One region of the Dysosmobacter sp. genome, then DNA from elsewhere that is predicted to be linked to it. Evidence: predicted binding sites of a transcription regulator. Region 1 holds the regulator's gene; the other holds the start of a gene.

What was found. Region 1 encodes CtsR, which represses protease genes until heat stress. Its sites were predicted from a motif close to AAGGTCAANNAAGGTCAAAT; they were not measured.
Region 2: ACT67G_RS06705 (dihydropteridine reductase) is a predicted target of CtsR. The motif match lies at 5,513-5,532, and genes of this name have one in related genera.

What each region holds. Positions count from the first base shown of each region.
Region 1 covers NZ_DAWBAJ010000012.1:779-7,806, reverse strand. Annotated here, with positions in the region: gene ACT67G_RS04890 (sensor histidine kinase) at 1-696, shown strand, start outside; gene ACT67G_RS04885 (GerMN domain-containing protein) at 693-1,589, shown strand; gene ACT67G_RS04880 (spore maturation protein) at 1,646-2,167, opposite strand; gene ACT67G_RS04875 (nucleoside recognition domain-containing protein) at 2,164-2,748, opposite strand; gene ACT67G_RS04870 (AbrB/MazE/SpoVT family DNA-binding domain-containing protein) at 2,959-3,201, shown strand; gene rsmI (16S rRNA (cytidine(1402)-2'-O)-methyltransferase) at 3,336-4,166, opposite strand; gene ACT67G_RS04860 (tRNA1(Val) (adenine(37)-N6)-methyltransferase) at 4,163-4,897, opposite strand; gene ACT67G_RS04855 (DUF362 domain-containing protein) at 5,062-5,235, opposite strand; gene ACT67G_RS04850 (CtsR family transcriptional regulator) at 5,508-5,960, shown strand; gene ACT67G_RS04845 (UvrB/UvrC motif-containing protein) at 6,018-6,533, shown strand; partial or broken gene ACT67G_RS04840 (Clp protease N-terminal domain-containing protein) at 6,568-7,028, shown strand, end outside.
Region 2 covers NZ_DAWBAJ010000019.1:21,908-28,935, forward strand. Annotated here, with positions in the region: gene ACT67G_RS06670 (class I SAM-dependent methyltransferase) at 1-343, opposite strand, end outside; gene ACT67G_RS06675 (sensor histidine kinase) at 371-1,273, opposite strand; gene ACT67G_RS06680 (response regulator transcription factor) at 1,270-1,953, opposite strand; gene ACT67G_RS06685 (CatA-like O-acetyltransferase, family 2) at 2,125-2,742, shown strand; gene ACT67G_RS06690 (MerR family transcriptional regulator) at 2,802-3,560, shown strand; gene ACT67G_RS06695 (DUF2200 domain-containing protein) at 3,775-4,125, shown strand; gene ACT67G_RS06700 (TetR/AcrR family transcriptional regulator) at 4,465-5,064, opposite strand; gene ACT67G_RS06705 (dihydropteridine reductase) at 5,085-5,444, opposite strand; gene ACT67G_RS06710 (helix-turn-helix domain-containing protein) at 5,628-6,137, opposite strand; gene ACT67G_RS06715 (SRPBCC family protein) at 6,210-6,605, opposite strand; gene ACT67G_RS06720 (DUF3795 domain-containing protein) at 6,610-7,028, opposite strand, start outside.

The sequences.
Region 1 (7,028 bases):
GAGGATGCCCGGCGGCGCTTTGTCTCCGATGCCTCCCATGAGCTGAAAACGCCTCTGGCGGCCATCCGGCTGCTGACGGATTCCATTTTGCAGACGGACAACATCGATCCCGCCACCACCCGGGAGTTCGTGGCGGACATCGGCCAGGAGGCGGAGCGCCTCTCCCGCATCACGGAGGATCTGCTGCGCCTGACCAGGCTGGACAGCGGCGTACTGGAGCCGGCCCAGCCCACGGATGTGCGGCCGGTTCTGGAGCAAGTGATGCGGATGATGGATCTGGTGGCCAAGGAGAAGGGCGTGACCCTCACCTGCAGGGCCCAGGAGGGCTGTATGGCGGCTGCCACGCCCGACGAGATCCACCAGGTGATCTACAATCTCACTGACAACGCCGTCAAATATACCGGCCGGGGCGGCACCGTCCAGGTGTCTTTGCTGCGCCAGGGCCCCCGGGCACTGCTGCGGGTGGAGGACAACGGCCCCGGCATCCCGGAGGAGGATCTGCCCCGGGTGTTCCAGCGGTTCTACCGGGTGGACAAGGCCCGCTCCCGGGCTGCCGGAGGCACGGGATTGGGGTTGTCCATCGTCAGTGACACGGTGAAGCGCCGGGGTGGACAGGTAGTGGCCGCCAACCGCCCGGAGGGCGGCGCGGTGTTTACCGTCAGCTGGCCGCTGCCGGAAGGGGGGAGTGAAGCATGAAACGGGTCCTGGCAGGACTGCTGATTTTGGTGCTGCTGGCCTCCGGCTGTGCCTACGCCGCCGTCACCGGACAGGAGGAGGCGGCCTATCTGCTCTATTTCCGGGAGGCGGATCTGGCCAACGCCCCGGGAGGCGACGCCCTGCGGGCGGAGACCGTCTATCTGGATGAGGAGGAACAGCAGGGGGTGGCGCAGGTGGCCCAAGCCCTGATGGAAGAGCTGCTGGCGGGGCCGGTGGATGAGACGCTGGTGAACACCATCCCCGCGGGGACTACCCTGCTGAGCCTGGAACTGGACGGCGCCCGGGCACTGGTGGATCTCTCGTCTGCATACAGCACCCTCTCCGGGGTGGAGCTGACACTGGCGGACTACGCCATTGCTCTGACGCTGACGCAGCTGCCGGAGATTGCCTCCGTCAGCATCATGGTGCGGGGCAAGGAGCTGGCCTATCGAACCACCCAGCGCTTCTCTCCACGGGACGTACTGCTGTCCAGTACGGAGGACGTGGTGGGCACGGTAGAGGCCCATCTGTACTTCCGGGACAGCCGGGGCAATCTGACGGCAGAGGAGCGTACACTGGAGCTCTACGAGGGCGACACCCAGGTGGCGGCGGTGCTCCAGGGACTGGAGGAGGGCCCGCGGGACCGGTCCTTGCTGCCTGTGATCCCGGAGGGCTTCCGGGCAAAATCCGTCTGGCTGGAGGAGGATGTGTGCTATGTGAACCTCTCCGCCGCCCTGCTGGCGGAACTGCCGGAGGAGACCGAGATGGCGCCCGTGGTGCGGGCCATGGCCCTCTCCCTGAAGTCTCTGGATACGGTGGGAGAGGTGCGCTTCCTGGTGGACGGGGAGTACGCCGCCCGGTACGCCGACGCGGTGATAGCCGACCCCTATTGAAGCACCTCAGCGGAAACGGTCCATGGAGCGGAAGCCATGCTTCCGCTCCATGTTTTTTATGTTCCGAAAAACAGCCGCACTGCCAAAGCGGAGGCCACAAAGCCCGTAAGATCTGCTGTCAGGGCCGCGGGAATGGTGTGGCGGGTCCGCTGGATGCCGGCGGAGCCGTAGTAGACGGCGATGGTGTAAAAGGTGGTTTCAGTGCTGCCCAGCATCACCGCCGCCACCCGGCCGATATAGCTGTCCGGGCCGTAGGAGGTCATCAGATCACTGCCCACCGCCAGTGCGCCGCCGCCGGAGACAGGGCGGATGAGCATCAGCGGCGCGGTCTCCGGCGGGATCCCCAGAGCCTCCAGGACCGGGGCGAATACGCCAGACAGGGCGTCCATGGCGCCGGAGGCCCGGAACATGGCCACAGCCGTCAGCAGTCCCACCAGATTGGGGATGATGTGTACCAGCACCGTCAGTCCTTCCTCGGCACCGTGGGTCAGGGCGGAGTAGACGTTCACCCGCTTGCCCATGCCCCAGACGGCCACCAGGGCCAGCAGCAGCGGGATCACCAGAGCGCTGACGTTCATCGCCGCCACCTCCCCAGGGCACTGAACAGGCGGGCGGCGGTGAGCCCTGCCGCCACGGACAGCGCCGACGAGAGCCACACCGCCGGCAGGATATCCAGGGGGGCGGCGGATCCGGCGGCCGCCCGAACCGAGGCGATGGTGGCCGGCAGTAGCTGGATGGAGGCGGTGTTGAGCACCACCAGCAGACACAGCTCGTCGCTGGCAACGCCGCTGCAGTCCCGGGACATCCGGCGGGCAGCCTGGATGCCCAGGGGCGTGGCCGCATTGCCCAGTCCCAGCAGGTTGGCCGAGACGTTGGCGGACAGGGCGGAGAGCGTCTCCGGATCCCGGCTGGCCTCGGGCATCAGCCGGCGCAAAATGGGCCGAAAGGCCCGTGAGAGCCCCTGGGACAATCCGCAGGCGTTCATGATCTCCATGACACCGCTCCACAGGCACATGACGCCGGCCATGGAGACGCTTAGCTCCACGGCGGAATTGGCGCCCTCCATGGCCGCGTTGGAAACATTTTCAAGGTTTCCGGTGGCCAGTCCGAAAATCAGGGATAAGACCACCATGCCCGCCCAAACCCAGGCCATTGCCATCGTAATCACTCCTTCTGAAATCCTGGATAGATATTTACTTGCTTTTTTACTGTAAATCGAGGACGATTTGTACTTTTCTGGCGAAAAAAGTCGATTAGATATGCAAATGTGAATTTAGTTTTAACTTTTCAAATAGTAATTGACAAATAATAACAGGCTGTGATATTGTCAGTACGCTGGCAAGAATCAAGGCGGAAAAGGAGAAAGAACGTGAAATCTACGGGAATCGTAAGGAAAGTGGACGAACTGGGGCGCATCGTTCTGCCCATCGAGATGCGCCGTACCCTGGACATTGCGGAGAAGGACGCACTGGAAATTTATGTGGAAGGCTCGTCTGTCATTCTGAAAAAGTATAAACCCAGTTGCATTTTCTGTGACAGTACAAAGGATATCACGGTATTTAAAGGAAAGAACGTTTGCCCGAAGTGCCTGCGGGAGCTGAAAAATCTTTGATCGCGAGATCATGGGAGCCATGCCCGCTGTGCACGTTTGTTGCCAACATGAAGCAGCACCCCGGCTGCCAGGCAGTATGATCCATACTGCCGAGGCGGACGGGGTGCTGTTTGTTTTTTATGGGGCGGGGGAGTTCAGCGGTTGAGCGCGGCGGTGTAGAGCTCGTTTTTGGAAAGGCCCGTGTGCTCCGCCACCTCCCGGGCGGCGTCCTTGAGGCGCATCCCCAGCTCCCGCAGGGCCAGCACCTGCTCCACACCTTCCTCCAACGTCACGGCGGCGCCGGTTTCCTGCTGGGCACCTGCCACCACCAGGACAAACTCCCCCTTGGGGGGATTGGCGGCGTAATAGTCCGCAGCCTCGCCCAGGGTGGTGCGGCGGGTTTCCTCGTGGAGCTTCGTCAGCTCCCGGCAAAGGGCGATCTGCCGGTCCGGGCCGAAGGTGTCTCGCAGGTCCGCCAGGGTGGCGGCAAGCTTGTGGGGAGCTTCGTGGAAGATCATGGTGCGTCGTTCCCCCCGGAGACTGTCCAGATGCTCCCGACGGCTTTTTTTGTTGACGGTGAGGAATCCCTCAAAGGTAAAGCGTCCGGTGGGCAGGCCGCTGACGGCCAGGGCGTTCACCGCCGCGCAGCAGCCGGGGATGGAGAGCACCGTCACGCCGTTTTCCGCGCACAGCCGCACTAGATCCTCCCCGGGATCCGACACAGCGGGGGTGCCCGCGTCCGTCACCAGGGCGCAGGATTCCCCCGCCAGCAGCCGGGCGAGGATGGCCTGTCCGGCGGAGACGTGGTTGTGCTCGTGGTAGCTGACCAGAGGCTTTTTGATGTTGAAGTGGTTCAAGAGCTTGATGGACACCCGGGTGTCCTCCGCGGCGATGAAATCCGCATTTTCCAGGGTCTCCACGGCTCTGGGGGAGAAGTCTCCCAGATTGCCGATGGGGGTGGCCACCAGATAGAGTGTGCCGCTCATGGCATGTCCTCCTCAGTCCGAAAGTAAATGGCGTCCAGCTCCGCCGTGGGGCTCCCGTCCTCCCGGCACAGCACCAGGGGAGATGGGATCTCCAGACCCGGCCTGCCGCCCCGGCGTCCTTCCAGAAGAAAGAGGGAGGGGGCCGTGCCCGGCCGGGGACAGACGAAGCGCAGACGCTTGGGCTCCAGGGTCGCGCCCCGCAGGGCGCACAGGAGATCCGTCAGCCGCTCCGGCTTGTGAACCACGCAGAAGCTGCCGCCCCAGCGCAGCAGGTACGCTGCGGCGGCGCACACATCCTCCGCCGTGCAGGTGAGCTCCGCCCGGGCGGTGCGCAGGGAGGGCCGGGCAGACAGCTTTCCTCCCTGGGGGGCGTAGTAGGGCGGGTTGCAGATCACCAGGTCGAAAGCTCCGGCAGGGAGCAGGGCGCGGATCTGCCGCAGATCTCCGCAGGCCACCCGCATCTGCTTTGTCAGGCCGTTTTCCGCCGCTGCCCGCCGGGCCAGAGCCGCGGCATGTTCATCCAGTTCCACGCCCGTGACGTCCAGCCCCTGCTGGCGCTGGAGCAGCAGCAGGCTCAAAAGCCCCGAGCCGCAGCCCAGGTCGCACACCCGCATCCCGGCCTTGAGCCGGGGCAGGGCGGACAGCAGAAAGCTGTCGGTACCCGGTGGAAAGACGGCCTCGTCATAGACAAAGCGGTATCCGCCGGGGCTGATGGACTCCCAGTGCTCCATGGCGTGCTCCTTCCGTGGAAAAGTGCCGTGGAGATCCGCGGCACGGTTTACGCAACTTATTATAGTCAAAAAGGGAAAGAGCCGCAAGGCTCATTTCCTCCGCCGGAAAACAAAAAAGCGCCGCAAGCAAAGAGCTTGCGGTGCTTTTATGTATCCCTTTTAGATTATTCCTCGGGGACGATGGCGCCGTTGGGGCAAGTGTCGCAGCAAGAACCGCAGTCCAGGCAAGCGGCAGCGTCGATGACGTACTGATCATCGCCCTGGCTGATGGCACCAGCGGGGCAAACGTCGGCGCAGGAGCCGCAGCTCACGCAGGCAGAAGTGATCTTGTAGGCCATTGGAAACACCTCCATAAGATTTTGTGACTTTCATTTTATCATACTATTCCAAAAAAGCAAGGGAATCTGTTAAAAACTTATCGGAGATTTTACCCAGCAAGCGGAATGGACGTCGTTCACAATTTATTTTCAAATTGGTCAAAGAAAGTCAAATTTTACCCCTTGACATTTGATCAAAGGGTGGTATACTAACGTCAGAAACAAAGATCAAAGAAAGTCAAAGTCAAAGCTGAAAGACTTTGGCGAGGCTTTTGGAAAGGGATGGTCAAAACGTGGGAATTTCAGATTTGATTGCCAGCTTCCTCCAGGAGAGCCTGGACGAGGCGGAAGACGGTGTGCTGGAAGTTCAGCGCAGCGATCTGGCCCAACGCTTTAACTGCGTACCCAGTCAGATCAATTACGTGATGTCCACCCGGTTTTCCCCGGAGCGGGGATACATTGTGGAAAGCCGCCGGGGCGGTAACGGATACATCCGGATCACGCGGGTCCGGGTAGACCGGCAGACGCTTTTGATGCACGTCATCAACTCCCTGGGGGAGCGGATGGACCTGCCCTCTGCCCGGGCGATCCTCAGCAATCTGGTACAGGCCGGAGCGCTGGAGGAGAACGCCGGACGGGCGATCCTGGCCGCTGTGGGCGACAAGGCTTTGGCCCAGGTGCCCCGGGAGAGCCGGGACGCGGTGCGCGCGGACATCCTGCGCCAGGTGCTGATCTTGCAGGTTTAGTCCTGCGGAGCACCTTCTAAGTTGTAAACAATATCTCTCATATAGGAGGAATACATTATGAAATGCGAAAATTGTGGCAAGAATGAGGTAACGTTTGTTTACCAGAGCAATATCAACGGACAGATCACGGAGAAGCACCTTTGCAGCGAGTGCGCCCAGAAGCTGGGCTATACCCAGCAGGTGGCAGCCCGCAGTCAGCGGATGATGCAGAATTTCTTCGGCGGAAACAGCTTCTTCGGAGGCAGCTTCCTCGATGACTTCTTCTCTCCCATGCCCAGTCTCTTCGGTCGGATGAACCGGTTGCTGGAGGACCCCTTCGACGACTTCTTCGCCGATATGCCGGCCCTCAGCGCAGCGCCCGTGCAGACCCAGGAGGCTCAGACGCAGGAGAAGAAGGATGATCTGGTGGGCAAAGAGGAGCAGGGACGCTTCGCCCGGATGCGTCAGCTCAACGCTTTGCGCATGGAGATGAAGAAGGCCGTTCACCAGGAGAACTTCGAGCGGGCCGCGGAGCTGCGGGATCAGATCCGGCAGCTGGAAGCGGAGCGCAAGGAAAACAAGGAAGACAAGTAACAGGGCTTTCCCACAGAAAGGAAGGTAACGATTTATGAATGAAAACAGATTTACGCCCGGAGCCGAAGAGGCTCTGCGGCTTTCCCAGGAAGCAGCCGGGGAGCTGGGCCATGGTTACGTGGGCACCGAGCACCTGCTGCTGGGATTGATGCGTGAAAACGAGGGTGTGGCCCACGAGGTGCTGACCGAAGAGGGCCTCACCGATGAGATGATCGTGGAGATCATCAAAAAGAGCGTGGGCGCCGGGCTGCCCGGCGGCAACCCCGCTCAGGGCCTGACCCCCAGAGCCAAGCGCGTGGTGGAGATCGCCATGGAGGACTCCGTCCGGGGCGGGTGCAACTTCGTGGGTACTGAACACCTGCTGGCAGGCATTTTGCGGGAGGGCAACAACATGGCCGTCCGCATCCTGCGTACCGCCGGTGTGGATGCCCGTAAGCTCTACACCGCCCTCATGACCAAACTCTCCCAGGCACCTCAGAACAGCCGTTCTTCCTC
Region 2 (7,028 bases), on a different contig from region 1:
AAGCCAGATTGGAAACCACGCAGTCCCATGCGGCCTCCGGATACTCATATTCCTCGATCCCACACACCTGGTAGAGGATCCTTTCCCCACGGTTGCGCCGTTTGGCTTCCTCAATCATTTTTGGGCTTAAATCAATGCCCAGCACCTGTCGGGCGCCCTGTTCCACAGCAAATTTGCAGTGCCAACCATAGCCGCAGCCTAGATCCAGTACGGACTTTCCCTCCAGCGGCGGGAAAAGGGGCTTGAGCTGATGCCACTCTCCCGCTGCGGAAAGCCCTTCCCGACTGCGAGACATTTGCGCGTATTGCTGGAAAAAGGCTTCGTTTTCATATTCATTTCTCACAGTGTATTCCTCCTGCGTACTGCTTTCCTATGATTCCCGGGGCAAGTAGAGTGAAAATATGCTCCCCATTCCGGGGGTGCTCTCCACCTTCACATAGCCTCCCTGCTTTTCGGCGATCTGCCGGGTGAGGTAGAGGCCAATCCCCACGCCCTCCGCCTGCCAGGCGCCCGGGGCGCGGTAAAACCGTCCGAAAATTTTAGCCTGCTCCTCCTCGGAAATGCCCGGGCCGGTATCCGTTACCCGGATGGCGGAAAACAGCTCATAATTTTTTACCTCCACCGTCACGGTCCCGCCGGAAGGGGTATACTTCACGGCGTTGTCCAGCAGGTTGCACAACGCCTCCTCCGTCCACTTGGGATCAAAAACGGCGGAGCCTGACCTCTGCCTAAGGGTCAGGGCAATGCCCTTTTCCGCCGCCTTGGGGGCATACTGGGCGGCGGCCCGCTCCACCACCGGGGAAATCTCGCCGCTCTGGGGGTGGAGGGCCAGGATCCCCGTTTCCAGCCGGGAGGTCTTCACCAGGGCCTCGATGAGCGTTTGGAGCTTTTCCGCCTGGGCGGAGATGGCGGCGGCACAGTCCTTCCCCTGGGGCGTGAGGGGCTGCTCCGAGAGCAGCTGGGCATAGAGCTGCAGATTGGCCACCGGCGTCTTGGTCTGGTGGGAGATGTCGGAGATCAGGGCGCTGATCTGGTCCTTTTGCTCCCGCACATTCCGTGCAGACAACGCACTGGCCGCCAGATACCGCCCCAGCCGGCTCTCCAGAGAGGAGAGGCGGCTCTCGTCAAAAGTCTCTTCAGAAAAAGTGCCGTTCATGGCCGCGGTGAGCATATCGTCCAGCCGCTGGACGATGCGGGATGTCCGCCAGCGGTCATAGATGACCACAGCCAGGACCAGCAGTATCACCGCGCCCATCACAAGATACCCCATCATAACTTCACCGCCCAGATGTAACCGATGCCGTACACCGTTTTCAGATATTCCGGCCTGGCCGGATCCGCCTCCAGCTTGCTCCGCAGCCGCTTGACCGTGACGGACAGGGCGTTTTCCTCCACGAATTCCGCGCCATCCGTCCATACCCGGTCCACCAGCGTAGCCCGGGGCACGGCATGCCCCCGATTTTCCAAAAGCACCCGCAGCAGCTTCTGCTCGGTTTTGGAGAGCTCCACTCCCCTGCCGTCCCGGCGGAAATCCATGTTCTCAAAGTCAAATGCAAAGGGACCCATGGACAGGGTCTGGGATACCTTGGGGGCTCTTCGGCGGAGCTGGGCATTCACTCTGGCTCGGAGTACCGCCAGAGAGAAGGGCTTGGTGATATAGTCGTCCGCACCGGCCTCCAGCCCGGTGACCTCGTCCAACTCCAGATCGTTGGCGGTGAGCAGAATCACCGGAGTGGCGTCGCCCTCCGAGCGCACCTGACGCAGCAGAGTAAGGCCGCTGCCGTCAGGGAGATTCACATCCAGAATCAGCAGGTCAAATCGATCTTCCGCCAGCACTTCCCGGGCCTTTGCCAAGTTTGGGCGGCAAAAGACGGATGCCTCCGGCCCTGTCAGGGCCATAGCGATCCCCCGCCCCAGGGTCTCATCGTCCTCTAAAAGAAAAATGCGTTTCATATTTGGTCCTCGTCGTTTGTTGCTTTCATTTGACTTATGGTGTTCCATTATACCACAAGTTCCGGCTTTGGAACATGGGATTCGGTTGCCTGCCATAAAGCGTTATGCTATGATATGGGATACTTACCGCGGCCAACCGAACCGGACTTCATAAACAGAATGGAGAACAACATGAAAGAAATAGATCCAAAGAGCACCTCCCGGGCGCTGGCCTTTGAACTCTGGATGAAGGCTCCCATGCCCATGGTGACCCTGATAAAGACCCTGGATGTAACGGCGCTGGTACGGATGAGCCGGAAACGGGGTTATTCATTCAATATGCTCCTGTGCTGGTGCATCGGAAAAGCGGCGGCCCGGACGGAGGACTTCTACCTGCTTCCGGTGGGAGACAAGCTGATGGAGTACGACCGCTTGGCGATCAATACCGTGGTGGCCACTCGGGACGGCGCCATCGCCACCTGTGACATTCCCGTTTCCGATGATTTGGAGCAATTTAATCGGGATTATCGGAAGCTCACCGGACAGGTCCGCGAGAGCGGGGAGAGCTTTGAGCTGGGCGAGGACTATATGGTCATCGGCACCTCCGCTCTGGCGGGGTATGAGATCGACGGTGCGGTGAACATTTACGCCGGATGCTACAACAACCCCTTCCTCATCTGGGGCAAATACCGGAAAAAGTGGCTGCGCACCACCCTGCCGGTGTCCTTCCAGTTCCACCACACCCAGATGGACGGGATCCCGGCTGCGGAATTTTTGGAGCGGTTGCAGCAGGAGATCCATCAAATTTAAAATTCCCCTTGACTCTGACGCTCCGTCAACTGATACCCTATCCTCAGGGAGGGATGTTTATGGAGTATTCCATCCAGGAACTGTCGCACCTGTCCGGGGTGACCACCCGCGCCCTGCGCTGGTACGACCAGATCGGGCTGCTGAAGCCCAGCCGTGTAGCGGAGAGCGGCTACCGCTATTACGGCAAGGCAGAGGTAGACCGGCTGCAGGATATTCTCTATTACCGGGCCCTGGGGGTGGAGCTGGCCCGGATCAAGGAATGCCTGGACGATCCCTCCTTTGACCGTCTGGCCGCTCTGCGCAGCCACTTGGCCGCATTGGAGGCAGAGCGGGAACGGCTGGATAGGCTGATCCGGTCGGTGAAAGACACCATCGGAGCGGAAGAAAGGAATGAGATCATGAGCGATGAGCAGAAATTTGAGGCGTTCAAGCAACGCACGGTAGCCCACAACGAGGAAGTTTACGGAGCAGAGATCCGCGCCAAGTACGGCGACAAAGAGGTGGACGAGGCCAACGCCGCGGTGATGAATCTGACTCTGGAGCAGTACCGGGAGTGGACCGACTTGGGCCGTGAGATCCAAAAGCGGCTGGAAGCAGCCATCCAAGCGGGCCTCTCCCCGGAGAGTGAGGCGGGAAAGGAAATCTGCGCTCTCCACCGCCGGTGGCTCACCATCACCGGAAATCAATACGACCCTGCCAAACACCGGGGAATCGCGGAACTCTATGTGAATGACCCGCGGTTCACGGTCTACTACGACAAGGCTGTACCCGGCTGTGCCCACTTTCTGCGGGACGCCGTGGTTGATTGGGCAAAATAAAGGCGAGACAGGCCCTCGGTGAAAAGCCGGGAGCCTGTCCCTCTTTCGCAGCTGGGAATCCCCCAGAAAGGGGGATGAAACCGCCTGCCTCTACTCCCTTGTGCGGATTGTCAGATGGTCGTATTCATGTTATGATGAACCCATCAACTGCGGTATATATCAGCTCTGATGGCAAGTCCCCGTTGGATGACTGAGTCCGGGAAAGGATGACGATATGCCCCGTATGGATGTAACAGAGATGCCGTTTGCAAAACTCTATCCTCTGCTGGTAGCCAAGGCTGAGAAAAAGGGCCGCACCCGGGAAGACGTGGATCAGGTGACCGCCTGGCTCACTGGATACACCCCGGAAGAGCTGTCCCGGCTGGAACAATCCGGCATCAGCTACGGTGACTTCTTTCGCAACGCCCCGGACATGAATCCCAACCGGGAGCTTATCACAGGGACGATATGCGGCGTCCGGGTGGAGGAAATAGACGATCCTCTCATGCGGGAGATCTGGTACCTGGACAAACTGGTGGACGAATTGGCCAAGGGAAAATCCATGGAACAGATTTTGCGGAAGTAAAGGGAGATACAAACCCGGAAAAGTCCAAGGCTATGGGAAATATGGTCTTCTACCAAAAATGATCAATGGAAAATCCTCCTGTCCTGTGCTGCCTTCAGAGCAGCACAGGACAGGAGGATTTATGTTTGCCGTCCACAAGCAGAGCCACCTGGCTGCCTCACCCCTTTCCGCAGCACCCGCACAGTGATGGCCACAATGACCGCATAAATCACGCGCTTACCAGAAGCAATACGGAGCTGATGCAAAGAGCGCCGTGCTGCCAAAGGCACAGCGGCGCTCATCAGAGTTTGATAGATGCAATCCTCCCTCTATATCCGGAAGAAGCGCGCAGCCCTGCCGTTATTTCTCATGGCTATCGTCCCTGGGCCGCACACAGGACTCGATGATGTCGGCAATCATCTCCACCTCATCTGCGCAGTCCTGCCGCAGCCATTCCTTGACGATGGCGGCGATGCCCTCCACATAGTAGGCGATGTAATAGGGGCGGTGGGAGGCCGGGATCTCAAACCGTTCCAGAACGGGGCGCAGGATATGCTGCTTTAGTTCCCCATATCGTGTATGAGCCTGCACGCTGCTCGGATTCCGGAATGCCGCCCGGTAGACCTTTTTGTTGTCCCGGATGAAGCGGAGATAAGGGAGAAGATATTCCCGGGTGACCAAAACCAGCTCTTCCCGCTCCCGGCTGTCCAGGTTGCCCAGGATCTCTTCTTCCTGTTGGGGGAAGTAGGAGAGAAAACGCTGGTTGATCATCTCTAAGGTCTCGTTCACCAGGTCGGCGATAGTCTCATAGTGCAGGTAGAAGGTGGACCGGTTCACGCCGGCCTGGTGACAGATCTCCTTCACGGTGATATATTCCAGGTCCTTCTCCTCCAGCAGGGCCAGGAGCGCCTCGTCCATCCGCAGGGCGGTATTGAAGTATTTGCTTTCGGACTTGTTCATCTGCCGCCCTCCTCTCGTGTTTATTCTGCCGATTCGCTGATATCCCGGGCCAGCTGCATGATCTCAAAGGCATATTTTTCCTTGCCGGACCGCAGGAGTTTCTTGTAGACGGGGTAGTTCAGGCCCACGCCGATGAGGCCCAGAATCCCCAGGAGGATCCCGGCGCCCGTCATCAGGACGCCGCCCCCACCGATCACCTGCATGGAAAGGCACATCCCCAGGCCGAGGACCAGGGTCATCAGGACACCGAAGCTGTAGGCGAAGATATTGGCCGGACCCTTTGCCTTCCGGTCCAGCTTTCTCAGGGCAACGACCTTGGAGGTATCCTTAGGGGCATATTCGTTGGCAATGGCTTCCGCAAAAATTTTATCCGTATTCATGGTAGTATTCTCCTCTTATGATCGATTGATTGGTTCTGGGCAGCTGCTGATATGATCATAGAGGATATAAGGGCAAAAGAGAACGACACCTTTGGCCCTTTGTGCTGATTTCAACCGAGGATGGATGTTAGCCTGAGGGGGAAAGTTCTGTAATCAGCGGGACTTCCCTTCCGGAGAAACTCCTTATGCTTTTTTCCGCGTTAAACAAACTCCGACCATTGCCGCCATCAGGACAATGGGTGCCAACCTGACAAACAGCCATTCAAATGCGTGAAAAGCCGTGCCTGCAACGGCAATTTCCGGGTCATGAAAATCCCAACCCAGGTAAGGACTGTTGACGACCACCAAGGCTGCGGATACTGCCACGATGACTACGCATAATGAAATCAGCGACCAATGAAGGACTTTTCTTCTAAGCGTCTTTCTCCGTGCGAACTGCAAATTGATAATCTCCAGCTTTTCGGAGAGCGCTTTGACCGCATCCGCCTCCGACTCCATCACAGTCTCTCCAAGCAACGTGCTCACAGGTGTCTCAAGGGCTTCCGACAGGGAGATCAGCAGATCGGAATCCGGGACAGACAATCCTTGCTCCCATTTTGAGATGGTTTGCCGCACCACATTCAGCTTCACGGCAAGCTCTTGTTGGGAAAGCCCCTTTGATTTTCTAATCGCCTTTATGTTTTCGTTTAACATGTGGGCTCACTCCTTTCGCTCTCATTGTAGGGAGAATGGCCCGTTGCCGCAAGCAACGCAGATTAACACAACTTATTTCAGCAATTCCCTCCGCAAATCGTCCAGATACCGCTTCTGCTGCCGCTTCAGATAGCTGGGGACGAAGGGTCGCATCCACCAGTGCTTACCTGCCACGGTCTCGGTGCAGGTAAGCCGCGTGCCGCCCTCCGCCGCCTGGAAGATGCCCTCCCAGGTGCCGGACATATTGCCGTTGCCCATGGTGAAGGCCCAGTAACGGGCCGGCTCACAGGCTGTGACTGTAAAATGCGTGGCATAGCCGCTTTTGGTGTACTCCAAAAAGTGGGTCTCGTCCAGAACCTCTACCTGGGACAAATCACTGCGCCAGGCGGTATTTGAGAGGTCGGTCACGATCTTCCACACCTGTTCCACCGGACAGGGAAAATGGACTGTCACCTTGGAAGTCGCCATGCGCTCACCCCTTCTTTGGTTTCTTATTGCGTTTCAAGCTGATGCCCCGACGGCCAGCCGCCTCCTGCAGCAGCCCCACAGCGGCAAGGGCACGCTCCTTGATTGGTCGATCTTCCAACTCCGGCCGGCTGCCCAAATCGGCCATCACGGAGCGCAAATCCTCCAGGGACAGGAGATAAACCGCCGTGTTGAAAAGGGTCTTGCGGCGGCCGTCGTTGTAACGATCCAGAAGCTCATGAAGAATTGCCCGTTTTTCCTCCAACTGGGCAAGGTAGGCTTCCAGCCCCACCTCCCGTTCCCGGGCAATGTCCTGCTGCCGGTTCCGGTAGGGCATAAAGGAATCCCCATCGTCGAAGCCCTCGTAGCGGGTGCAGGGGTACTCCGGGCACTCCCAGCAGAACTGGACGCCGCCGTGCTCCAGGG